DNA from 3 places in the Microbacterium sp. NPDC055683 genome. Region 3 is predicted to be linked to each of the others. Evidence: predicted binding sites of a transcription regulator. Region 3 holds the regulator's gene; each other region holds the start of a gene.
What was found. Region 3 encodes LexA, which represses DNA repair genes until DNA is damaged. Its sites were predicted from a motif close to TCGAACANNTGTTCGA; they were not measured.
Positions count from the first base shown of each region.

Region 1: a site for LexA is predicted at 2,901-2,916, ahead of ACWGPF_RS03590 (intein-containing Rv2578c family radical SAM protein). Genes of this name have one in related genera too.
Region 2: a site for LexA is predicted at 5,508-5,523, ahead of ACWGPF_RS02835 (DUF222 domain-containing protein). Genes of this name have one in related genera too.

Region 1 is NZ_JBSHGQ010000005.1:62,314-70,137, reverse strand. Features, by position in the region: gene ACWGPF_RS03595 (aldose 1-epimerase family protein) at 1-808, shown strand, start outside; gene ACWGPF_RS03590 (intein-containing Rv2578c family radical SAM protein) at 809-2,893, opposite strand; gene ACWGPF_RS03585 (M15 family metallopeptidase) at 3,000-4,001, shown strand; gene ACWGPF_RS03580 (siderophore-interacting protein) at 4,009-4,854, opposite strand; gene ACWGPF_RS03575 (energy-coupling factor transporter transmembrane component T) at 4,863-5,666, opposite strand; gene ACWGPF_RS03570 (ABC transporter ATP-binding protein) at 5,663-7,363, opposite strand; gene ACWGPF_RS03565 (ECF transporter S component) at 7,398-7,824, opposite strand, start outside.
Region 2 is NZ_JBSHGQ010000004.1:28,089-35,912, reverse strand. Features, by position in the region: gene ACWGPF_RS02870 (LysR family transcriptional regulator) at 1-536, shown strand, start outside; gene ACWGPF_RS02865 (sugar O-acetyltransferase) at 554-1,132, shown strand; gene ACWGPF_RS02860 (FMN-dependent NADH-azoreductase) at 1,162-1,812, opposite strand; gene ACWGPF_RS02855 (winged helix-turn-helix transcriptional regulator) at 1,891-2,226, shown strand; gene ACWGPF_RS02850 (SixA phosphatase family protein) at 2,249-2,746, opposite strand; gene ACWGPF_RS02845 (hypothetical protein) at 2,890-3,090, shown strand; gene ACWGPF_RS02840 (SdpI family protein) at 3,181-3,546, opposite strand; gene ACWGPF_RS02835 (DUF222 domain-containing protein) at 3,646-5,478, opposite strand; gene ACWGPF_RS02830 (GntR family transcriptional regulator) at 5,894-6,262, opposite strand; gene ACWGPF_RS02825 (hypothetical protein) at 6,259-7,212, opposite strand; gene ACWGPF_RS02820 (HD domain-containing protein) at 7,343-7,824, shown strand, end outside.
Region 3 is NZ_JBSHGQ010000034.1:10,761-18,584, reverse strand. Features, by position in the region: gene hflX (GTPase HflX) at 1-626, shown strand, start outside; gene ACWGPF_RS12905 (hypothetical protein) at 631-1,383, opposite strand; gene ACWGPF_RS12900 (alpha/beta hydrolase family protein) at 1,388-3,352, opposite strand; gene lexA (transcriptional repressor LexA) at 3,412-4,095, opposite strand; gene ACWGPF_RS12890 (LysM peptidoglycan-binding domain-containing protein) at 4,347-4,700, shown strand; gene ACWGPF_RS12885 (histidinol-phosphate transaminase) at 4,731-5,810, shown strand; gene hisB (imidazoleglycerol-phosphate dehydratase HisB) at 5,851-6,450, shown strand; gene hisH (imidazole glycerol phosphate synthase subunit HisH) at 6,447-7,094, shown strand; gene priA (bifunctional 1-(5-phosphoribosyl)-5-((5-phosphoribosylamino)methylideneamino)imidazole-4-carboxamide isomerase/phosphoribosylanthranilate isomerase PriA) at 7,180-7,824, shown strand, end outside.

The DNA.
Region 1 (7,824 bases), on a different contig from region 3:
CGTGGGTGGCATCGACATCGTGCAGGGGTATCCCGACGGCGAGCGCACGCCGTCCGCATCGGGGATCGTCCTCGTGCCCTGGCCCAACCGCGTGCGCGACGGCCGATGGTCGCAGCGCGGAGCGACCGAGCAGCTCGCCGTCTCCGAGCCGAAGTACGGGAACGCGAGCCACGGGCTGCTGCGTTTCTTCCCGTACGCGATCGACGGGGGCGACGCGGCGGCGACCCTCTCGGCGCGCATCTTCCCGCAGGCGGGCTATCCGTTCACGCTCGCGACGAGCGTCACCTACGCGCTCGTCGATGACGGGATCGAGGTGACGCACCGCATCCGCAACGAGGGCGACGCCGACGCGCCCGTCGCCATCGGCACGCATCCGTTCTTCCGTCTCGGCGACGTCCCGACGGGCGAGCTGCGGCTCGCCGTGCCGGGGGAATCGTGGTTCGAGCTCGACGACCGCATGCTGCCCGTGGCCGAGCGTGCGGTCGATGCGGCCACCGATCTGCGCGGCGGCGCGCGCCTCGCGGACGTGCAGCTCGACCGCGCCTACGGCCGGCTCGCGCGCGGTGACGACGGTCGCGTGCGCACCACGCTCACCGCACCGGATGGCCGGGCCGTCACGGTCTGGCAGGGGGAGGGGTTCGACTACGTGCAGGTGTTCACGACGTCGGGCTACCCGGGAGCGGAGCTCGCCGTCGCGGTCGAGCCCATGACGGCGCCTGCCGACGCCCTCAACTCGGGGCAGGGGCTCCGCTGGCTCGCTCCCGGCGAGGACTGGACGCTCTCGTGGGGTGTGAGCCTGAGCGCCTGATCAGAAGAGGGTCGGCGCCGTCGTCCGCCCCGTCTCGATGAAGCGCGGCGGCGCCTTCGCGCGCGACCGCGTGCGCGGCGGCTGGTCCTCCTCCGCCGACCCCGCCAGGCCGTGGGCGCGCAGGAGGGGGCGGATGCGCTGGGCGAGCCAGGTGCGGTACCCCTTCGGCGCCTCGACGGATGCGCCGGGATAGAGGCCGCGGTAGGCGGCGACGAGGTCGGGGCGCTCGCGGGCGAGCCACTGGAAGAACCACGGCTTCACGCCGGGCCGCAGGTGCATCGCCCCGTAGACGACGCGATGCGCGCCTGCCGCCCTGATCCGCGTGAGCGCCTCGTCGAGCGCTTCGACGGAGTCGCTCAGGTGGGGGACGATCGGCATGAGGAAGACCTGCACGCGGAAGCCGAGGTCGGCCGCCGCCTTGACGGTGTCGAGGCGGGCGCGCGCCGTCGGCGTGCCGGGTTCGATGGCGCGCTGCAGGGCGTCGTCGTGCACGGCGATCGACATCGCCAGCGAGATGTCGACGTCGGCTCTCCTCGCCGCGAGCTGCGGCAGGTCGCGACGCAGCAGGGTGCCCTTCGTGAGGACCGAGAAGGGCGTGCCCGAGTCGGCGAGCGCGTCGATGATGCCGGGCATGAGACGGTAGCGTCCCTCGGCGCGCTGGTACGGGTCGGTGTTCGTGCCCAGAGCGACGTGCTCGCGCTGCCACCCGGGTTTCGCGAGCTCGCGCCGCAGCACGTCGGCGATGTTGACCTTCACGACGATCTGCGAGTCGAAGTCGCGCCCCGCGTCGAGCTCGAGGTACTCGTGCGTTCCGCGGGCGAAGCAGTTGTGGCTGACGACGCCGTTGGCGATGAAGTCACCCGTACCCGTCGTGATGTCGAGCATCTCGATCTCGTGGCCCACGTCGACGATCGACACGACGCGCAGGTCCGAGAACGTCTTCACGGCCATCCCGAGCAGCGCCAGCTTGCGCGTGATCGCCGGGCGGACGATGTCGAAGAACCGGCGGCGTGCGGGAAGCCCGCCGAGGAGCCGGAGGGACGTGACTCCGTTCGGGCGGACAGGTTCCATCGTCGACGCGAAATCGAACCGATCGGCCGCGGCCCTGAGCACCTCGAGCAGCCGCCCGTCCTTGTTCGACATGCGTATGGTGGGGCTCGCACTTCCCTCCGCGTCGAAGAATCCGGCGAGGAAGCCACGATCCCATGATGCGGATGGGTCTGCCGGAATCTCGATGAGGGTTTCGATCCTTGCGACGTCTGCCCGCCGGGCCGTGTGGATGGCGTTCATCGCGCGGCGCGTGCCGGTCGCAGCGACGAAGGGCCGGGTCATGGTCACGACGCCAGCGGAGTCCAGGTAGCGCCGAGTGCGATCGAGGGCTTGCTCATCAGCCAGAGCGAGGCGGAAGCGGTGGATGCTCCGAGTCCGGCGACCGTCCGCATAGGTCCCGTGGAACAGCATCCCGTCCCCGCGGATCATGCCCGTCAGGTACCCGAGCCGGTACTCGTCGTCTTCGTCCTCATCGAGGATGGGCCCGCGACCCTGTCCGAACCCGAGCAGCCGGTTGCCGGTCGTGAGATGAGGGCGTCGCTCGGCGCCCGACGTCGTGCCGGTGACGTGCTTCCATCCCCGCTCCGTGAGGAAGCGGTGGTCGCCGCTGGCGACGATCTCCGTCCCATCCGCGAGCATGATCCGGTACGCGCGCTTACGGGTGGGCCACTTCGCCTGCACCGTCGTTGCGACGTAGCGGCGGTATGCCCCGTCTCGTTCCGTGCCGATGATCTCGTCGCCGATGCGCAGATCGCGCAGGCGGGCCCCCCTGCCGTCGGCGCGGAGGATGAGGGTGTCAGGAGAGAGGCAGTACACGCAGGCATGGCTGCAGCCCCGGTACGGGTTGACCGTCCAGTCGAACGGCATGGAGCTCGGGCCGGGCACGTGGTTGAGCGCCGACTTCGCGGCGACCTCGTGGAACGTCAGGCCGGCGAACTCGGGCGTCGTCACGGTGCGGACGAGGCCGTCGAGCCGGTCGAGCCCCGGTAGCGCCGAGGCGTCGACCTCGCCGATCCGCTGACCGTTCCATCGCATCCATCCATGGAACAGATCTTCGAGAGAGAAGTCAAGTGCGACTCGCAGATATGTTCTCCACGGGGAGCCTGCAGATCGTCGCGGGCGCGTCCGTGACAATGGGGGGATGACGAACGGGCGCTACGCACGGCGCCGCGGTCTCGTCGCGAAGCACGCGGCGTCTGAGCCGCGGCTCCTCTCCGGGCGGGGCCTCGTCGTGCTGGCGGCCGTCGCCGGCGTCGTGGGCGCGTGCGTCCTGGGCAGCGCGCTCGCGGTCGCAGGGGGCGATCGCCCGAGCCATGCCGCACCGCAGGAGACGTCGGCGGTCGAGCCCGCCGACGCCCGGCCCGGCTCGATCGAGTCGCTCCCCGTGCCGCGGTTCGAGGTCGTGGAGGTCGATGCGCCCACCGGCGGCTGCGCGTCGGACGCCGCGGCCGCCGCCGCGCAGACGCACGACGTGGCGGCCATGGTCGCGGCGTTCGGCGGCGGCGAGCAGCTGAGGGCCGCGGCCGCAGCGGGGGCGGAGTGCCTCCCCCTCGACGATCCCGGATGGTCGTGGGTCGTCGTGAACAAGCAGCGCGCGGTGAGCCCCGTCGACTACGCCCCCGCGGTCATCCTCCCCGCCGAGACGCCCAGCCTCGTGGGCGGAGGGCTCCGCGCCGACGCGGCGGCCGCGCTCGATGCGCTCGTCGGCGCGGCGGCCGACGCGGGCGCGGGTGACGTCGCGCTGCAGAGCGGGTACCGCTCGTACGCGACCCAGGTGAGCACCTTCGGCGGGCAGGTGGGCTCCCTCGGGCGGGAGGGCGCCGAGGCGATCTCGGCACGTCCGGGGCACAGCGAGCACCAGCTGGGGCTCGCGGCCGACGTCGTCGCCTGCGCGAACGGCGGCTGCGGCACGATCTACGAGATCGAGGGCACGACCCAGGGTGACTGGATCGTCGAGAACGCCTGGCGGCACGGATGGATCGTGCGCTATGAGAGCGGTCGTACCGAGACGACGGGGTACGACCCCGAACCGTGGCACCTCCGCTACATCGGCGTCGAGCTCGCCGAGGCGTACCACGAGGGCGGGTTCCACACGCTCGAGGAGTTCTTCGGGCTGCCCGCCGCGCCCGACTACCTCGACTGACGGCCGCTCACGCGACCGACCCCGCCCCGGCTCCCACCCGCCAGTAGCCGCAGAAGTCGATGAGCCCCTTGTCGACGCCGTGCTCGCCGACGAGATGACGCCGACCGCCCGTGGGCAGCTGCTGCTCGCCGACGAGGAACGCGTGGAAGGGAGAGCCCGGAAGGGAGGCGGTGCGCAGTGCGTCGAGCGCGCCGGCACCCGGGCGGGCCTGCGCGTCCGTCCGGACCACCCAGCGGAGCGAGACGCCGTCGGGCCGCGGGAAGTCGAGCGCGTCGTCGGAAGACGGCACCTCGACGATCGCGAGTCCGCGGGCGTCCGCGGGGAGCGAGCCGCAGATGCCGGCGACGGCGGGAAGCCCCGTCTCATCGGCCACGAGCACGACGGAGTCGGTGCCGCGCTCGGGGTTGAAGACGAGGCCCTCGTCGATGATGGCGACGTCGTCGCCGGGCTGCGCGCCGAGCGCCCAGCTCGGCGCGGGGCCCATCGACCCGTCGGCCGCGGCGTGCACGACGAAGTCGACGTCGATCTCGGCGCCGTCCGCGCCTTGCGCCGGCCGGTACGCGCGCACCGTGTAGCTGCGCATGGCCGGGCGCATCCCTTCGGGGATCCGGAGGAACTTGAGGTAGCCGAGCATCTTGTTGGCCTTCGCCGGCACGCGCTCGAGCCCCGCCTCGCCGTGGACGGGGAGGAAGATCCGGAACCACTGGTCGTACCCCATCGGCTGGAACCGGTCGATGTCGCCCCCTCCCAGCGTGACGCGCATCCAGTGCGGCGAGAGCCGCTCGGTGCGCTGGACGGTCAGGCGCAGCAGCTCCTGCGATGCGGGCTTGACGAGGCGGCTGGCGACGGCCATGGGTGCTCCTAAGGGGTCGAGGGGACGAGAAGCGCGGTCGTGGCGATCGCGGTGACCGCCCAGAACGCGAGGACGAAGACGGTGTCGCGCGAGCGCCACAGCACCTCGTGGCGCTCGGTGCGGGTGGCATGCGCGCCGAAGGCGCGGGCGTCCATCGCCAGCGCGACCCGCTCGGCGTGGCGGATGGCGCTCGCGAGGAGCGGCACGAGGTATCCCAGCCCGCGCCGCACCGCGGCGACGGGCCCGCGCCCGCCGTGATGCCCGCGGACGCGGTGCGCAGCGCGGATGACGTCGAGCTCGTGACGGAACCTCGGCACGAACCGGTACGCCGCGAGAGCCGCGTATCCGACGCGGTAGGGCAGCTTCAGCTGGCGGATGGCGGCCCGCACGAGATCCGGGCCCTCGGTCGTCGTCCCGCCGACGAGAGCGAGGGCGACGAGCGCGGCGAGGCGCAGCCCCGTCGCGAACCCGATCCCGACCGCGCCCGCGTGCAGCCGCCATCCGCCCGCCGAGAGGAGGACGGGCGTGTCGGCGACGCGCGCGGGATCGGCCCAGAGCGAGAAGCCGGCGCCGACGGCGAGCGCGAGCGCGGGCAGCGCGACGACGAGCAGCGCGAGCGTGCGGCGGGTGGGGCGGGCGCCGCCGAGGACGACGGCGTACGCGAGCGCGAGGAACACGAGCGGAGTGGCGAGGTCGCGGCTGAACAGGGCGACGACCATCGCGGGCAGGGGAGCGGCGAGCTTCGCGAGCGGGTTGAGCGAGCGCAGGCCGCGCACGCGATCGGATGGCGCGGCGCCGACGAGCGCCGTCATCGTCGCGCCTCCGTGCGGGCGAGCGCGGCGGACGCGGCAGGGCGGTCGGCGAGGACGCGGTGGAGCGAGGGGAGGCGCAGGCCGGCGTCGGCGAGCAGGCCGGCGTCGGCGAACACGGCCTCGGCCGGTGCGTGCGCGCGCAGACGGCCGTCCGCCACGACGGCGATGTCGGTGGCGTGCCGCGCGGCGAGGGAGAGGTCGTGCGTCACGACGACGATCGTCGTCCCGCCGCGGTGCAGGTCGTCGAGGAGCGCGAGGAGCTCCTCGGCACGTGCCCTGTCCTGCCCGAACGTCGGCTCGTCGAGGACGAGGACGGCGGGCCCCGTGATGAGCGCGGTCCCGACCGACAGCCTGCGCTTCTGGCCGCCGGAGAGGCGGAAGGGATGGGCGTCGGCGTGCCCGTCGAGCCCGAACCGCGCCAGCAGCTCGTCCACGCGCCGACGCGTCTCGTCGGGGGCGACGCCGCGGATGCGCAGGCCGTGGGCGAGCTCGTCGAAGACCGTGTGCGCGATGAACTGGTGCTCGGGGTTCTGGAAGACGAACCCGATGCGGGCGGAGACCTCCCGTGCCGAGGCGCGGCCGACGTCGAGCCCGTCGACCACGACAGCGCGTCGCGGCGGCCGGACGACGCCCGCGATCGCCTGCACGAGCGTCGTCTTGCCGGCGCCGTTGCCACCGACCACGGCCGTGAACGACCCCCGCGGCAGGTCGAGGTCGACGTCGTCGAGGAGCGTCCGTCCTCCGCGTCGGACGGTGAGCCCGCGCACCCGGATGGCGATGTCCGCGCCCACCGAGCCGGGTTCCGGCGGCAGCGCGGTCGCGGTCTCCGGGGGCTGCTGCGCGTCGATCGCCGCCGCGAGCGCGTCGGGTGTGAGCGGGAGCGGGGCCATCCTCCAGCCGGCGTCGCGCAGCGTGCGCGCCGCGACGAGCGCGGACGGCAGCCAGACGCCCATCCGCTCGAGGGACTCGTACCCGTCGCGCAGGACCGTGTCGAGGGGGCCGTCGACGGCGAGGCGGCCGTCTGCGTCGAGCACGACGACGCGCGTCGCGAGCTCTGCCGCGGCGTCGAGGTCGTGCTCGACGAGCACGATCGCGCGGTCTCCGTCCGCCGCGATCTCGGCGAGCGCCGCGTAGACGTCGTCGATGCCGACGGGGTCGAGGTTCGCGGTCGGCTCGTCGAGGACGAGCACGTCGGCGTCGACGGCGAGCGCGCAGGCGATCGCGAGCCGCTGGCGCCCGCCGCCCGAGAGCGTGTCCGGGTCGTCGTGGCGGCGCTCCCAGAGCCCGAGGCGGCGGAGCGCGCGCTCGCTGCGCGCGAGGACCTCGGCGACGGGCAGCAGGAGGTTCTCGAGCGCGAAGGCGACCTCGTCGAGCACGGTCGCCGTCACGATCTGCGTGTCGGGGTCCTGGAAGACCATGCCCACCGTCGCGCTGAGCGCGGCGGGGGAGGAGTCGCGCGTGTCCACGCCGGCGACGACGACCGCGCCGTCCATGTCGGCGTCGACGGCGTGCGGCACGAGTCCGTCGAGCGCGAGCGTCAGCGTCGACTTGCCCGAGCCGCTCGGCCCCAGCACGAGCACCACCTCGCCGCGCCGGACGTCGAACGAGACGTCGGACGGCGCGGGCGCGCGATCGGGGTAGGCGATCGAGAGTCCGCGCACACGCAGCAGCGGGGGCTCGTCGACGGCGGGGCTCACGCCACCAATTTAGCCTTGCCTTACCTGTAAGCCGTCATCGTGACGCGACGTGCGTGCGGCGCGGCGCGGCCACTCCGGCACGGCGGAGCCCTGCCCCCGCGCCGAGGCCCACGAGGGTCCACACGACGGGGCCGAGGAGCGAGAGCACGAGGTAGGCGGTCTGCGCCCAACCGGGAAGCGCCGCGATGTCGGCGGCGAGGGCGACGATGGCGGCCACGAGCACGCCGATCACGGCGCCGGACAGGAGGAACCGCCACCACCCCCATGCGCGGTAGCGGAAGAGCGCGGCGACGCCCTCCTGCAGCCCGCCGAAGAGCACGGCGGTCATGAGGAACTGGCCCGTGAAGGGCGGGGCGATCGCGCTGGAGACGAGCGCCGCGAGCACGTGAGCGAGCAGGGCGACCCAGGGAAGGCGCAGGAGCTCCTGCGCCACGATGCCCGGCAGGACGTGGACGCCGAGG
Region 2 (7,824 bases), on a different contig from region 3:
ACCGGCGCCATCCGCTCGTCGACCTCGAGTTCACGCAGGCGGGCTCGCACGATCTCGTGACGCGCACGCGCGACGACCAGCTCGATCTCGCCTTCGTCGCTGCGACGGAGCACGCGGGCGCACTGCACGCCGTCGAGCTGGGCCGGCTCCCGCTCGTCCTGCTCGCCCCGCACGGCCATCCGCTCGCTCAGGAGCGTGAGGTCGGATGGCGCGCGCTCGACGGCGCGGACTTCGTGGACTTCCCGGAGTCGTGGGCCATCCGCTCGCTCAACGACGCGGTCTGCGGGGCGCGCGGCGTCGAGCGCCGCGTGCGATGCGCCGTGAACGACGTGCACGCGCTCATCGACCTCGTGCGCCGCGGGCTGGGCGTCGCCATCGTGCCCGCGCACGTCGCGGCCAAGCCCGAGGCACGCGAGCTCGCGACGCTCGCGCTCCCCGTCGACGCGCCCGCGTGGGTCGTCTCGGTCGTGGCCCGGAGGCCATCCGCTCCCGCGACGGCGCTCGCACTCGAGATCATCCGATCGTCGCCATCGTGATGTGTACGCTCGTACACATGCGTGACCACTTCGCCGGAGACACCCGGAGCAACCACGACCGCATGCGCGCGGGCGACCTGTACATCGCCCACGACCCCGACATCGCCGAGGGACTGCGGCGCGGAGCGCGGCTCGCCGAGCAGTACCGACGCGCCTCGTTCGACGACTCCGATTTTGCGGGCGCCGTGCTCGCGGAACTGCTGGGCGCGCTCGGCGACGAGGCCTTCGTGCGCCCGCCGATCACGGTCGACTACGGCTCGAACATCCGCATCGGCGCACGGACCTTCATCAACGCCGGCCTCACCGCGCTCGACGTCGCGGAGATCGTGATCGGCGACGATTGCCAGATCGGGCCGAACGTGCAGCTGTTGACGCCGACTCATCCCATCGAGCCGGAGGCGCGGCGCGACAAGCTCGAAGCCGCGCGGCCGATCACGATCGGCGACAACGTGTGGCTGGGCGGCGGCGTGATCGTCTGCCCCGGCGTGACCATAGGCGACAACACCGTGGTCGGCGCAGGCGCGGTCGTGACGCGCGACCTGCCAGCGGACGTCGTCGCCGTCGGCAACCCCGCACGCGTGGTGCGGACGGTCTGAGGGGGCGGGCGTCCCGCCCCCTCGGTCCGTCAGGCCGCCTGGAGCGACGCGGCGAGCTCGCGACCCGCCGTGCGTGCCGCGTCCTCGGCCGTCCGGCGGAGGTCGGCGGCCACGTCGGCGAAGGCGTCGAGCGCGGGGTTCACGCCGACGAGCGTGAACGGGCGCTCGACGACGCGGAGGTCGAGACCCCAGACATCCTCGAGGACGCGGCGGAGCCACGCGGTCGAGTGGTCCCATCCATCCTTCGGGGTGCCGGGGGCGTAGTTGCCGCCGAGCACCGTGACGAGGGTGGCGGGCTTGCCCTGCAGCGCGGTGCCCTGCGGGTCGATGCGCGGGTCGGTGTAGGCCACGTCGAACCACGTCTTGAAGTGCTGCGAGACGCCGTAGTTGTAGAGCGGCACGGTGAAGAGGAGGGCGTCGGCGTCGACGAGCTCGTCGGCGAACGTCGCGGCGAGTGCCTGCGCGGCGCGGTGGCCGTCGGTGCGGTCGCCCTCGGGCACGAAGCCCGCCGTGACGGCGTCCTGCCACGCGGTCGCGGGGACAGGCTCGGCGGCGAGGTCGCGGCGCACGATGGCGTCGGCGGGATGGGCAGCGGTCCACTCGGCCTCGACGAGGTCGCCGAGCGCGCGGCTAGCGGAGGTCGCGGGGAGGATGCTCGCATCCAGGCGGAAGAGGGTCATGGGTCTCCTGTCAGGTTCGATGAGTCACTCTGAAAAAGAGAGCGGCTATCGGGACAGTAGCACAGGTAGGATGGGGTCGTGGCGGAGATCGAGCATGGCGGACCGGCGTGCGACGCCGCGATCTCGCTCGCCTTCTCGGTGCTCGGCAAGCGATGGAACGGGATGATCATCGACGCTCTGAGCGGCGGGGCGCTGTCGTTCGTGGCGCTGCGCCGTGCAGTGACAGGGATCAGCGACGCGGTGCTGTCCGACCGCCTGTCGGAGCTCGCGGGGGTCGACCTGGTGTCACGCGAGGTGCACGCGGGGCCGCCCGTCTCGGTGGACTACGCGCTGACTCCTGCCGGAGAGGCGCTCGTTCCGGTACTCGCGCAGCTCGGCACGTGGGCGTCGGAGAATCTGCGCGTCGTCCGCTGACGGTTCTCAGGGGCGGCGATCATCAGGTGCCGCGGGAGACCACGTCCGTGACCGTCGCGGTCTGCGGTGCGAGGTCGATCCAGTGGTCGACGGGCAGGTCGAGGACGGCGAGGGTCGCGGTCGGAAAGTCGAGGGGCACGCGGGAGCGCTGGTCGGGCGCGGCGAGGGTGTCGACGAGATCGTGGATGCCCGGGTTGTGGCCGACGAGGAGAAGGGTGCGGACCGAGCCGCCGTGCTCGCGGACGACCTGGAGCAGGCGCCGCGATGAGGCGAGGTAGACGTCGTCGACGATGGACGACTCCGGTGCGGCGGGCCATGCGGCACTCGCGAGGCTCCAGGTCTCGCGCGTCCGGCGGGCGGGAGAGACGAGCGCGGCATCCGGCGTGAACCCGCGGGCGAGGATCACTTCGCCGACGGCTCGCGCATCGCGTTCGCCGCGGGCGGTGAGCGGCCGGTCGCCGTCGCCGACGCCCTGCGGCCAGTCGGACTTCGCGTGTCGGAGCAGGAGGAGCCGCAGCATCACCCTTGCGTATCATCCGGGGAGCATCGCGGCAAGGGTGTCGCGAGGGACCGCGGGGCGCCCTAGGTTCTGTGGGGTGCGATGGCACGCGTCCGCAACGGAGCGGCGCAGGATCGCGCACCGCAGCATCGAGGAGACACCCCATGACCATCGCCGACGACGTCACGCACACCACCTGGAGCCGGGTTCAGTCGGGTCTGCACGTCGGGAACCGCGACGGAGAGTTCCTGGGGTTCGTGGAGAAAGGGCCGGATGGTCGCTTCGTCGCGTTCGACGGGCACGCCGAGCCGGTCGGCACGTTCACGCGGCTGGAGGAGGCGGAGGGCGCGGTCGAGCACGGGTGAGCTCAGTCGCGCCGGCGCGTCGGCGGCGTCCGGCTGGGCGGGGTCGTTCGGCTGGGCGGGGTCGTTCGGCTGGGAGGGGGAGAATCGACGTCAGCCCGCTGCGCGGGCGGCCCGGTTCGCCGCTCGGACGGTCGGGACGCCGCTGAGGAGGACCGCACCGTACCCGCCGAGCACGACCGCGAGCGCGGCGAGATCGGGCAACCGGTCGCCGAACGCGATGAGCAGGACGACGCCGACGAGGATCGCTGAGCCGCAGCAGGCGAGGGTGCCGACCATCCCGGGCACCGCCGCACGGTGCCCGGCGTCCCATGCGGCGTCGGAGGCGAGCGTGTGTCGGGTGCGGATCCCGATGCGCCCGTTCCGTTCGAGATCACCCCGGCGCGACGGGCCGATCAGCAACGCCATGACGACGCCGACGATCGCGAAGCCGAAGAGACCGGGGACGAGGCTCGTCATGCCCTCCAGTCAATCAGAGGCGGTCAGGGGTGACGGGGGCATCTTCGGCGTCGGTGCCCGTGTCGGGTCGCTCCCGGGGTCGAGGTCGTCGTCGGGTGGTCAGAATGCGCGCACGTCTCGGTCGTCCTGCCATGGCCGAGGGCCGGGGTCGGGGTGCCATCCGGGTGGGGGTTGGTCGGTGAGGCCGTTCTCGTACTCCCACAGCCAGTTGTCGTCGAGGTCTGCTTGGGTGATCGGCGAGTATTCCCACTCGGGTATGCACGGGTTCGGCGGAGCCGGTGCGTGCGCTGCCGTATGCGCGGTCTGCGGGGGTGGAGCGGTGGCGTACTCGTGTCCGAGGGGGCTGGTCCAGACGATGACGCCGGGTTCGGGTTGTTGGATGTGCCACGGGGTGTGGTGTCGGAGTTGGTGGTGGGTTTTGCAGAGGGCGGAGAGGTTGCCGGCGCAGGTGGGGCCGCCTCGTTCCCATTCCCGGGTGTGGTCTTTCTCGCACCGTGACGCAGGCTGGGGGCAGCCGGGGGCGCGGCAGGTCCCGTCGCGCAGCTCGATGAGCCGCCGGATCGCGGCGGTCGGGGTGTAGTGGTCGACCGTGTGGAGGGCACCGGTGTCGGGGTCCTGGAACAGGCGCTCCCACCCGGGGGCGTCTTTCGCGAAACGACGGGCGATATCGGCGGGGATGGGCCCGTAGCCGGCGAGGAGGGCGGGGTGGTCGTCGAGGCCGGCGAGGGTGGTCGCGGCGATCGTGACCGCCACCGTCCCCCGGATCGCGGCGACCTTCTCCGTCGACCCGTCGATCGTGTGGGAGGTGGGGGTGCCGGTGAGGAGGAGGTCGGAGGCGAGGTCCGCGCGGATGTGATCCCGCGTGCGGGCATCCCGCCCCCGCTCCACGGCTGCGGCGACCTGCTCCTGCGTGGGGTGGAGGGGCAGGGCGGGGTCGTGCGGGTACCAGGTGCCGTCGTGGAACACCTCGACGTGCTCGCGCATCATCGAGCATCCCGGAATGGTGGAACGGATGGTCCGCCGGTCACCGTTCACCGGGCCGTGGGGGTGGGTGGCGTACCCGTTCGCGTCGACCGCGACACCGTCACCGTTGACCCGCATCCCGAACGCATTCCGCGTCACACGACCCGCCCCACCCCCTCCCGCACCCGCATTCCCTCCCGCACCCGCATTCCCTCCCGCACCCGCAGCAGCACCAGCAGCGGCGCCGCGGCGCTCGGCCGCGTCGCGCCGCTTCTTCTCTTCCGCGGCGAGTCGCTTCTCCTCTGCGGCGATGGGTTTGGCGATGGTGGTGAGGCGGTCCTGGATCGCGGTGATCTTCGCGGCGTCGTCGGTGAGGACGAACTCCGCCAGGCCGTCGTCGAGAGCCCGCACCCTCGTGCCCCTCCGGTCCAGGGCGCGCCGGTGCCGTTCAGGCAAGGGTGCCGGGTCGAGTTCCGCCGCGAGGCCCTTCGCGAACACCCGCACCTGCCCCGGTGTCGCGTCCTCCGCATACGCCACCGCACGACGCGAGTACTCCTCCACCACCTCGTCCGGCAACCGTTCCCCGTGTTCGCAGATGATGTCCGCCTGACGACGCGTGATCACCTGACGACACAACGCCTCCGCCACCACAGGGAACCGGTCGGTCAGGGCAAGATCCTGCCGCAACCGCGCCTCCACCTCACCCGGAGACAGACGCAGGGCCGTGGCGAGCTCCAACGCGATGGACCGCCACGGGAACCCGTACCCGGACGCGTCCCCGCACCGCGCCGTCTGCGCTTCCGCGACCCGCGCGGCCGCAGCGAACGCTCCCGCTTCCAGCCCATCGAGCCGGGCACGGTCGGCACGCAGCTCCAGGATCAGGTCGCGCACGTTCCCGATCGTGCGCACCTCCGCGGGGGTCGCCTCCCACGACGACCCTCCCGCGAACCTCGGCTTCCGTCCTGCCATACAACCATCATCAGACCAGCCACCGACATTCGAACACCTGAACGAGACCATCCCGACCCCGCCGAGGTCACGGAAAGGTCACGAAACGGCCGGAGCGGGAGGGAGATCACCGTTCCGTCTCGCTCCGCTCGCTCAACGACCCGGAGGAGGGGGCGCGGGCGGGAACCTCGCGACGTTCCGACTCGCTCCGCTCGCTCGACGACCGGAAAGGAGTGCGGGCGGAGAACCCCACCACGTCTCGACTCGCTCCGCTCGCTCAACGACCCGGAGCAGGGGGCGCGGGCGAGAACCCCGCGACGTTCCGACTCGCTCCGCTCGCTCGACGACCGCGAGGGGTGGCGAGGAAGAGACAGGTCGCCTCGCCTCGGCTCGCTTGGCCTGCGCCACGATCACCAGCCGCAGCGCGGGGCTCCGCTCAGACGACGCGATTCCAGGTGAGTCGCAGCACGTCGACGAGCTCGTCCAGGTCGACCCGCGCTGACCGGGCATCGTCGACGAGCTGGCGAATGCGGCGGACGACGGGCGCGGGCAGCGCGCCCGCTGTCGCTGCGACCCTGGTGCCGGCGGCCGTACGCGTCACGACGAGCCCCTCCTCCTCGAGCCTCCGATACGCGCGCGCCGCGGTGCCGGGCGCGACCCCGAAATCACCTGCCGTCTGCCGCACGGTCGGCAGCCGCTCGCCGACCCCGAGGAGTCCCGACCGGATGAGCCCCCGGAACCGGCGATGGATCTCGTCAGCCGAGACGGGAGCAGCGCCGGGAGCTCCTGACGCGCTCTCGCTCACGCCGGCACCGTGGCGCGCTTCTCGACATGCGACGCCGCCGGCAGCACCCGCGCCGTGAAGAACAGCAGGACGAAGCCGATGATCTCGAGCACCGGGGCGATCGCACCCGCGATGACCGCGTACTCGCTCCAACGCCACGTCGTCTCGTAGACGACGGGATCGTCACCCACCGTGAGCGTGGCAGGGCCGCCGCTCTCGCCGATGAAGCGCCATGCGCCGCCGAGCACGACGAGCACCGCCCCCGTCGCGAGCCGCCCCATCGCCGTGCCGATCTGCGCGCGCTGCGCTCTCTGTCCGCCGATGTCGTCGGCTGCGAAGGGCCGGAGCGCGTTCTCGCGCAACGCGAGCCAGACCGCGAGCGCGAGCAGCGCCATCCCGATGAGCACGGGGATGCCGTACGTCCATCCGAAGAACCACGGTCGCAACGGCTCCTGCCGCGTGTTCGCGACCGGCAGGTCCAGCAGCACGTAGCGGCCCCGGTCATCCGATGTCGACACGAGCCCTGCGGCGAGCGTCGTCGCGAGCAGCACGCCCGTGAGGACACCGCCCGACACGAACAGTGCCTTCGAGCCGAAGGACGTCCAGGCACGCCGCGCCGACGGGCCGGCAGGCGTGGACGGTGCGGGTGCCGACCGGATGACGATGAGGGAGGCGACGAGCACGAGCGCTGACGTGACGAGCGGAACGGGATAGTGCCACCACGCGGCGACGTCGGCGAGCGGAAGCACATGATCGCGAAGCGTCGTCTCCGCCGCAGTGACGATCACGACCGTGAGCGCCCCGTAGCCGAGCACGCGTCGTTCGGCGAGGTAGCGCTCACGAACGGGGGCGCCCGACCGGAGCACGAGGAAGAGACCGGCGACGATGGCCGCGAGCACGACCGAGACGATGGGCAACGACAGCGCACCGCGGAGCAGGTCGACGATGCCGAGTCCGTCGATTCGATCCATGCGCTTCCTCCCGGCCGCTCTCCGACATACGACGCTTGTATCAACAGGATGACACAAGTGGCCGGAATCCGCGCGCACGTGGCGGCTCGTGCCCTCGCGCGCAGACGTCGCGAGCGCGAGAGTCGGGGGCATGACCGACATCGACGCACTGCTCGCGCCGCCCACACCCACCGCGCGCCTCGCGCTCGAGACCGTCCAGGCGTGGTCGACACCCGACCTCGCGAACCACTGTCTGCGCTCCTGGGCCTGGGCGTCGACACTGGGCGACGAGCTCGGTCTCGCCTACGATCGCGAGCTGCTCTTCGTCGCGACGATGCTGCACGATCTCGGCGTGGCTCCCGCGTTCGACGCGCATGCCATCCCCTTCGAGGACGCGGGCGGCGCGGTCGGATGGGCGTTCGCGGCGGGGGCGGGATGGCCGGAGCAGCGCCGGACGCGCGTGCGGGAGATCATCGAGCGCCACATGTGGACCGAGGTCGACCCCGAAGAGGACGCCGAGGGCCACCTCCTCGAGGTCGCGACGAGCCTCGACGTCGCGGGCGCCGCCCCCGAGCGATGGGATGGCGCGCTCCTGCGGGCGGTGACCGAGCGCCTGCCCCGCGGCGGGTTCTC
Region 3 (7,824 bases):
GCAAATCGTCGCTGCTCAACCGGCTGACGAGCGCGGGCGTGCTCGTCGAGAACGCGCTGTTCGCGACGCTCGATGCGACCGTGCGCCGCACCGAGACCGCCGACGGCCGCGTCTTCACGCTCGCCGACACCGTCGGCTTCGTCCGCAACCTCCCGCATCAGCTCGTCGAGGCGTTCCGATCGACGCTCGAGGAGGTCGCCGACGCCGACGTCATCGTGCACGTCGTCGACGGCCACCATCCCGATCCCGCCGGGCAGCTGGCGACCGTCCGCGACGTCATGGCGGATGTCGGGGCCCGCGACATCCGGGAGATCGTGGTCTTCAACAAGGCCGATCTCATCGACGACGACGCGCGCCTCGTGCTGCGCGGTCTCGAGCCGGACGCGGTGTTCGTCTCCTCCCGCACGGGGGAGGGGATCGCCGAGCTCCGCGCCGTCGTGGAGGAGGCGCTGCCTCTTCCCGCCGTCGAGGTGCGCGCCCTCGTTCCCTACGGACGCGGTGATCTGCTGTCGGCCATCCATGAGACGGGGATCTTCCTCTCCCAGGATCACGAGGAGGGCGGCACGCGCGTGCACGTGCGGGTGTCGCCGCGGCTCGCCGCCGACCTCGCGCCCTACGCGGTCTGACCCGTCAGCGCGTGCCGAGCCATATCAGCCCGGCGACGGCGAGGGCCTGCACCCAGCTGACCATGCTGCCGACGAGGAAGTACTCCGCCTGCGTGCCCCGATCCCGGTCACGGGAGATCTCCGGGAAGCGGACGATCCCCTTGGCGGCGATGAGGGCCGCCACGACGGGGTAGGCCTGCGCGAGGACGAGCCCCGCCAGCACGATGCGCTCGAGCGGCCCGATGATGCGTCCGCCGCGCAGCGTGTGCGTCGTGCGAGGGTCGGGCGCGTCGACGGACGCGCGGTCGGAACGCGCGAACAGGCGCCTCGGCGGGGAAGGCTCGTCATCGGCGGGGACGTCCTCGCTGCGGAGCGCGGCGCGCACGACGAGATTGGCCGACTCGAGGAGGAAGAGCGCCCCGCCCGCGACGAGGACGATGAGCCCGACGGGCGTGCCCGCCGACCCGACGGAGGCGGCCACGGTGCCAGGAGGGAAGACGAGGCCGGCACCCGCGACGGCGGCGAGCACCACGACGGGCGCGAAGCCGAGCAGCGCGCGGTCGGCGCGCACGGTGGCGAGCCATCCGATGGCGCACGCGGCGGGGACGAGCGCCAGCACCGCGGATGACGCCGGATCCGTGCCGAGCGCCGCGCCGGCGAGCGCGCAGAGGAGGAGGACGACGGCCACGGACACGGCGCGCGCCGCGCGCGGTGCGACGAGTCGGCGCCCCAGATCGGAGGCGCCGACGGCGGCGAGGACGAGGCCGGTCAGTTCCATCGGGTCAGACGATAGCCGGAGGCTCCGACATCCCGGAGAGGGGGAGCGGAGGCACCCCCGGCGTGTCGAATCCCAGCACGGCGCCGAGGAAGGCCGCCTCCGCCTCGAACGCGCGCACGATCGCGTCGGCGCCGCGGAACCCGTGGGACTCGCCGGGGAAGAGCAGGTAGGCGTGCGGCACCCCGCCCTCGGCGAGCGCGTCGCGGAGCGCCTCCGACTGCGACGGCGGGACCACGGGGTCGTCGGCGCCCTGGAGGATGAGCAGCGGCGTGCGCAGCCGTTCGGCGTGCGACAGCGGCGACCGGTCGATGTAGAGCTGCTCGGCGCCCGGCAGCGGGCCGACGAGGCCGTCGATGTACCTGGCCTCGAAATCGTGCGTCTCCGCCACGAGCAGGCGCAGGTCGGCGACGCCGTAGCGGCTGATGCCGGCCGCGAACACGTCGGTGCCGGCGAGGGCGCACAGGACGGTCCATCCCCCCGCCGACCCGCCGCGGACGGCGAGCCGTGCGGGGTCAGCGAGCCCCTCTGCCGCGAGCCCGCGCGCGGCGGCGGCGACGTCGTCGACGTCGACGACGCCCCATTCGCCGCGGAGCCGCTCGCGGTAGGCGCGCCCGTAGCCCGTCGAGCCGCCGTAGTTCACGTCGAGCACCGCGATGCCGCGGCTCGTGAAGTACGTGATCGCCAGGGAGAGCGATCCGGCCACATGGGCGGTCGGCCCGCCGTGGACGAGCACGAGGCAGGGCGGCAGCTCGTCGTCCCGGCCCTCGGCGACGGGGCTCGTGGGCGGATAGTGGAAGGCGTGCACCTCGCCGGACGGTCCGTCGAAGGCGACCGCCCTGGCCTCAGGCAACCACTCCGGGTCGAGGGAGGACACCCCGCCCCGCACAGCGGTCAGGGTCCCGAGAGCGAGATCGAGCAGCCAGATCCCCCCGGGCGTGCGCGGACCCGCGCCCGTCAGCAGGGCGCGGGCACCGCGGACGTCCTCGACGTGCATCTCTCCCAGCACGGTGTCCAGGTCGGTCACCGTGCCGCCGTCGATGAGGACGAGACGGTCGCGCCCGTTCGTCTCGACGGCGAGGATGCGTCCGTCGGCCAGCGGGGAGTACCAGCGCGTGCCGAGGTTCCAGAGCGGTCCGCCGGTGTCGGCGTCGACGGAGCGGACGACGACCACCTCGTCGCCCCGCGCATCCAGACGGGCGCGGTGCAGGTTCCAGCGGGCGGGGCCGCCGGCGCGGATCGGCGGGTCGGCGGAGAACAGCAGCGTGTCGTCGGAGACCCACTCCGGCTGGAGCGCGGAGATCTCCGCGCCATCGACGCGCCCTCCCGCGAGCGTTCGCCACTGCGCGATCCGGCCGTCGGCGCCGAGGTCGCCGATGCGCAGCTCCGCGGCGTCCCACGGCATGTCGGGATGGTCCCAGGCGATCCAGGCGAGGCGGCCGGCGCGCGGGGAGGGGAAGGCGAGGAAGTCGCTCCCGGCGACGACGCTGACGATCCGGTCGGGCCGCCCCGCCGCGGAGCCGTCGAGCGGCACCGTCACGATGTCGCGCGTCACCCGCCGCCCGTCCTGGCGCTCGCGGACGGCCCACAGCCGCCCCTCGGCGAGCACGAGGTCGCCGTACGCGGCGTGCTCGTCCGCGGGGGTGAGCGCGACGGGCACGCCGCCGGCTGCGAGGGCGTACACGCGCTGATCCGACTGCTCGACGAACAGGAGCGTCCCGTCCGGACCGGGGATCCACGCGCCGCCGCCGTACTCGTGCACGCGCGACCGTGCGCTCCACGGGGAGGGGAGCACGATCCCGCCGTCCGATGCGCGGCGCACGGCGGTGCGTCCGCGCTCGGAGGGCACTCCCTCGGCCCACCAGACGTCGTCGTCCGCGAAGCGCGCGCCCGACAGGCGGGGCGCCGACACCGCGATGTCGGCGGCGGCGAGGGGCGAGGGCCAGGAGCCGTAGGGGAGCGTCTGCGTCATGCCGTCCACGCTATCCGGCGCCGCCGGACGCCGGGCAGGCGCGATGCGGCACCGCGGGATCAGACGGCGCGCAGGATGGCGACGACCTTGCCGAGCACGACGGCCTCGTCGCCGAGGATGGGCTCGAACGCCGAGTTGCGCGGCAGCAGCCAGGTGTGCCCGTCGCGCTGGCGGAAGGTCTTCACCGTCGCCTCGCCGTCCACCATGGCCGCGACGATGTCGCCGTTGTCGGCCGTCCCCTGCGAGCGCACGACGACCCAGTCGCCGTCGCAGATGGCCGCGTCGATCATCGACTCGCCCGTGACCTTGAGCATGAACAGATCGCCCTTGCCGACGAGCTGGCGGGGGAGCGGGAAGATCTCCTCCACGTGCTGCTCGGCCGTGATCGGCACGCCGGCGGCGATGCGGCCGACGAGCGGCACGAGCGCGGCGTCGCCGACGGAGGGGGCGGCGTCGGCCGGGTTCTCCACGGCGGAGCCGGGAAGGTCGATGAGCACCTCCATCGCCCGGGTCTTGCCCGGGTCGCGTCGCAGGTAGCCGCTCAGCTCCAGCTGCCCGAGCTGGTGCGTCACGCTCGAGAGCGACTTCAGGCCGACGGCGTCCCCGATCTCCCGCATGCTCGGCGGGTATCCGTTCACCTGGATGGACCGCTGGATGACCTCGAGGATGGCGAGCTGCTTCTCGCTGAGGTTCTTGCGCCTGCGCGTCCGCGGCTTCTCGCCGCGGGTCTGGGCATCCGTCATGTCCGTGCTCCTTCGCTGCCCCGAGCGGATGTCGGTGGTGCGTGATGTGGTGATCCCGTTGAGAAGACGGTATCGGATGCGACACGGATCCGAGGAGATTTGTTCGAGCGTGTCGCATGCGGGACCGTAGGCCGCTTCGAAGACAACTCTTGACACGCCCGGCACCTCGAAGATACATTCGGAACATCGCTTCGGGCCTGCGTCTCCCGGCCGAGATGCAGGTTCGAAGCGGCCCCGAGGAAGGAACCGACATGAGCACCATCCGCACAGCCCCCGCCCGTCGAACGCGGCTGCGCCTCACCGCGCGCGGTCGGCGCGTCGTCGCCGCCCTCGCGGCGGCCCCCGTGGTGACGGCGATCGGTCTCGGCGTGCTCAACGGCGGCGGCGCGCTGGGATCCAGCGAGGCGGGCGTGCCTGCGGGCGGGTTCGAGACCGTGACGGTGCTCGCGGGCGACACGCTGTGGGGGATCGCGGAGGAGATCGCCCCCGACGCCGACCCGCGCGACGTGGTCGACGCGATCGTCCGCCTCAACCGCCTCGACGGCGGCGGGGTCGACGCCGGCGCGGAGATCGCCATCCCCGCGGCCTACGCGTCGGCGGACTGAGCCAGGCGCTCACGCCCTAGCATGGATGGGGTGACCGCCACCCTCGACGACCTCCCCTTGCGCGACGACCTCCGCGGACAGCAGCCGTACGGCGCTCCCCAGGCGCCGTTGCCCGTCGCCCTCAACGTCAACGAGAACACGCACCCGATCCCCGACGACGTCGCCGACGACATCGCCGATTCGGTGGCTCTCGCGCTCCGCGATGTCAACCGGTACCCCGACCGCGAGTTCACGACGCTCCGCGAGGGCTTCGCGGACTACCTCGGCCACGGGATCGAGCCCGCGCAGATCTGGGCGGCGAACGGCTCGAACGAGGTGCTCCAGCACATCCTGCAGGCGTTCGGAGGACCGGGTCGCACGGCGTTCGGCTTCGCCCCCACCTACTCGATGTACTCGCTGCTGACACGCGGCGTGGGCTCGACGTTCGTGGCGGGCGAGCGTGGCGCCGGCTTCACCCTCACTCCGGAGAGCGCCGCCGAGCAGGTCGCCGACGCGCGGCCCGACGTCGTCTTCCTGTGCGCGCCGAACAACCCCACGGGGACGCCGCTCGAGAACGACGTCGTCGAGGCCGTCTACGAGGCCGCGCGCGGGATCGTCATCGTCGACGAGGCGTACCGCGAGTTCGCCCCGCGCGACGTGCCGTCGGCTCTGCAGCTGCTCCCCGGCCGCGAACGTCTCGTCGTCTCGCGCACGATGAGCAAGGCGTTCGCGTTCGCGGGCGCGCGAGTGGGGTACCTCGCCGCCGATCCCGCTCTCGTCGACGCCCTCCGCCTCGTCCGGCTGCCCTACCACCTGAGCGCGCTCACGCAGGCCGCGGCCTCGGCTGCGCTCCGCCACTCCGACACCATGCTGTCGATGGTCGACGACATCGTCGTCCAGCGCGATCGGATCTCCGCCACGCTCGAGGCGCTCGGCTACACGGTCTACCCGACCTGGTCGAACTTCGTCCTGTTCGGCGGGGTCGACGACGTCCGCGGCACGTGGCAGGCGCTCTACGACCGCGGGGTCCTCATCCGCGACATCGGCATCCCCGGTCACCTCCGGGTGACGGCGGGCACGGAGGAGGAGACGAGCGCGTTCCTCGACGCGCTCGCCGAGATCGGCCGCTGACGGCGGGGAGCGCCCGCAGGCGCGCCGATAGAATCGGTGCATGACCCGAATCGCGCGCCGCACCCGTTCCACGAGCGAGTCGACCATCGAGCTCGAGCTCGACCTCGACGGCACGGGGAAGAGCACCATCGAGACGAGCGTGCCCTTCTTCGACCACATGCTCACGGCGTTCGCGAAGCACTCCCTCACGGACCTCTCCGTCAGGGCGACGGGCGACACCCACATCGACGCGCACCACACCGTCGAGGACACCGCGATCGTGCTCGGACAGGCGATCCGCGAGGCGCTCGGCGACAAGGCGGGCATCTCGAGATACGGCGACGCCCTGGTCCCGCTCGACGAGGCGCTCGCTCAGGCCGTCGTCGACATCTCGGGCCGCCCGTACCTCGTGCACACGGGGGAGCCGGCCGGGTTCGAGCAGCACCTCATCGGCGGCCACTTCACGGGCTCGCTCGTTCGCCACACGTTCGAGGCGATCGCGTTCAACGCGGGCCTCACCGTGCACGTGCGCGTCCTCGGGGGCCGTGACCCCCACCACATCGCCGAGGCCGAGTACAAGGCGTTCGCGCGCGCGTTCCGGCAGGCCAAGGCGCTCGATCCGCTCGTGGACGGCATCCCCTCGACGAAGGGCGCGCTGTGACGGCGCGTCCGCAGGTCGCCGTCCTCGACTACGGCTCGGGCAACGTCCACTCGGCCGTGAAGGCCCTCGAGGCCGCGGGCGCCGACGTGGCGCTGACCCGCGACCGCTCCACGGTGCTCGATGCCGACGGCCTCCTCGTGCCCGGAGTGGGCGCCTTCCAGGCCGTCATGGAGCAGCTCGACGCCATCCGCGGAGGAGAGCTCATCGAACGGCGCCTCGCCGGAGGGCGGCCCGTTCTGGGGATCTGCGTCGGCATGCAGGTGCTCTTCGCGCGCGGCATCGAGCGCGGCGTCGAGACCGAGGGCCTCGGCGAGTGGCCGGGGACCGTCGCGCAGCTCGACGCGCCCGTCGTGCCCCACATGGGCTGGAACACGGTGGACGCGGGCGAGGGGTCGCGGCTCTTCCGCGGGCTCGAGGGCGAGCGCTTCTACTTCGTGCACTCCTATGCGGCTCAGCAGTGGGAGCTCGACGTCCAGGCGCCGTTCCCGCAGCCCGTCCTGACGTGGGCGCACCACGGCGGTCCCTTCCTCGCCGCCGTCGAGAACGGCCCGCTGTCGGCGACCCAGTTCCACCCCGAGAAGTCGGGGGAGGCGGGTATCCGCCTGCTGCGCAACTGGGTGGACGGCCTCGCTCCCGCGCTGTGACGGCATCGAGTTGGAGCAGGGGCCGCGGGCGGTCTAGTCTCTTGACTCGTGCGTCCGCGGGAGAGGCCCGCGTGCACGAGGAGCCATGAACGATTTCGCGTCCACACCCGCACTGACCCTGCTCCCCGCCGTCGACGTCGCCGACGGCAAGGCCGTCCGCCTGACGCAGGGCGAGGCCGGCTCCGAGACGAGCTACGGCGATCCGCTCGAGGCCGCCGACAACTGGAAGAGCCAGGGTGCGGACTGGATCCACCTGGTCGATCTGGACGCGGCGTTCGGCCGCGGGTCGAACGCGGGCATCCTGCGGAAGGTCATCAAGCACGTGCGCGGCGTGAACGTCGAGCTCTCTGGCGGCATCCGCGACGACGCCTCGCTCGAGGCCGCCCTCGAGAGCGGCGCGCAGCGCATCAACCTCGGCACGGCCGCGCTCGAGAACCCCGAGTGGACGGCATCCGTCATCGGGCGCTACGGCGACGCGGTCGCCGTCGGGCTCGACGTGCGCGGCACGACGCTCGCCGCCCGCGGCTGGACGCAGGAGGGCGGCGACCTCTGGGAGGTGCTCGAGCGCCTCGAGGAGGCGGGCTGCAGCCGCTACGTCGTCACCGACGTGACGAAGGACGGCACGCTGCGCGGGCCGAACATCGAGCTCCTCCGCGAGATGACGTCGCGCACGCCGAAGCCGGTGGTCGCGTCGGGCGGCGTGTCGAGCCTCGACGACATCGCCGCGCTG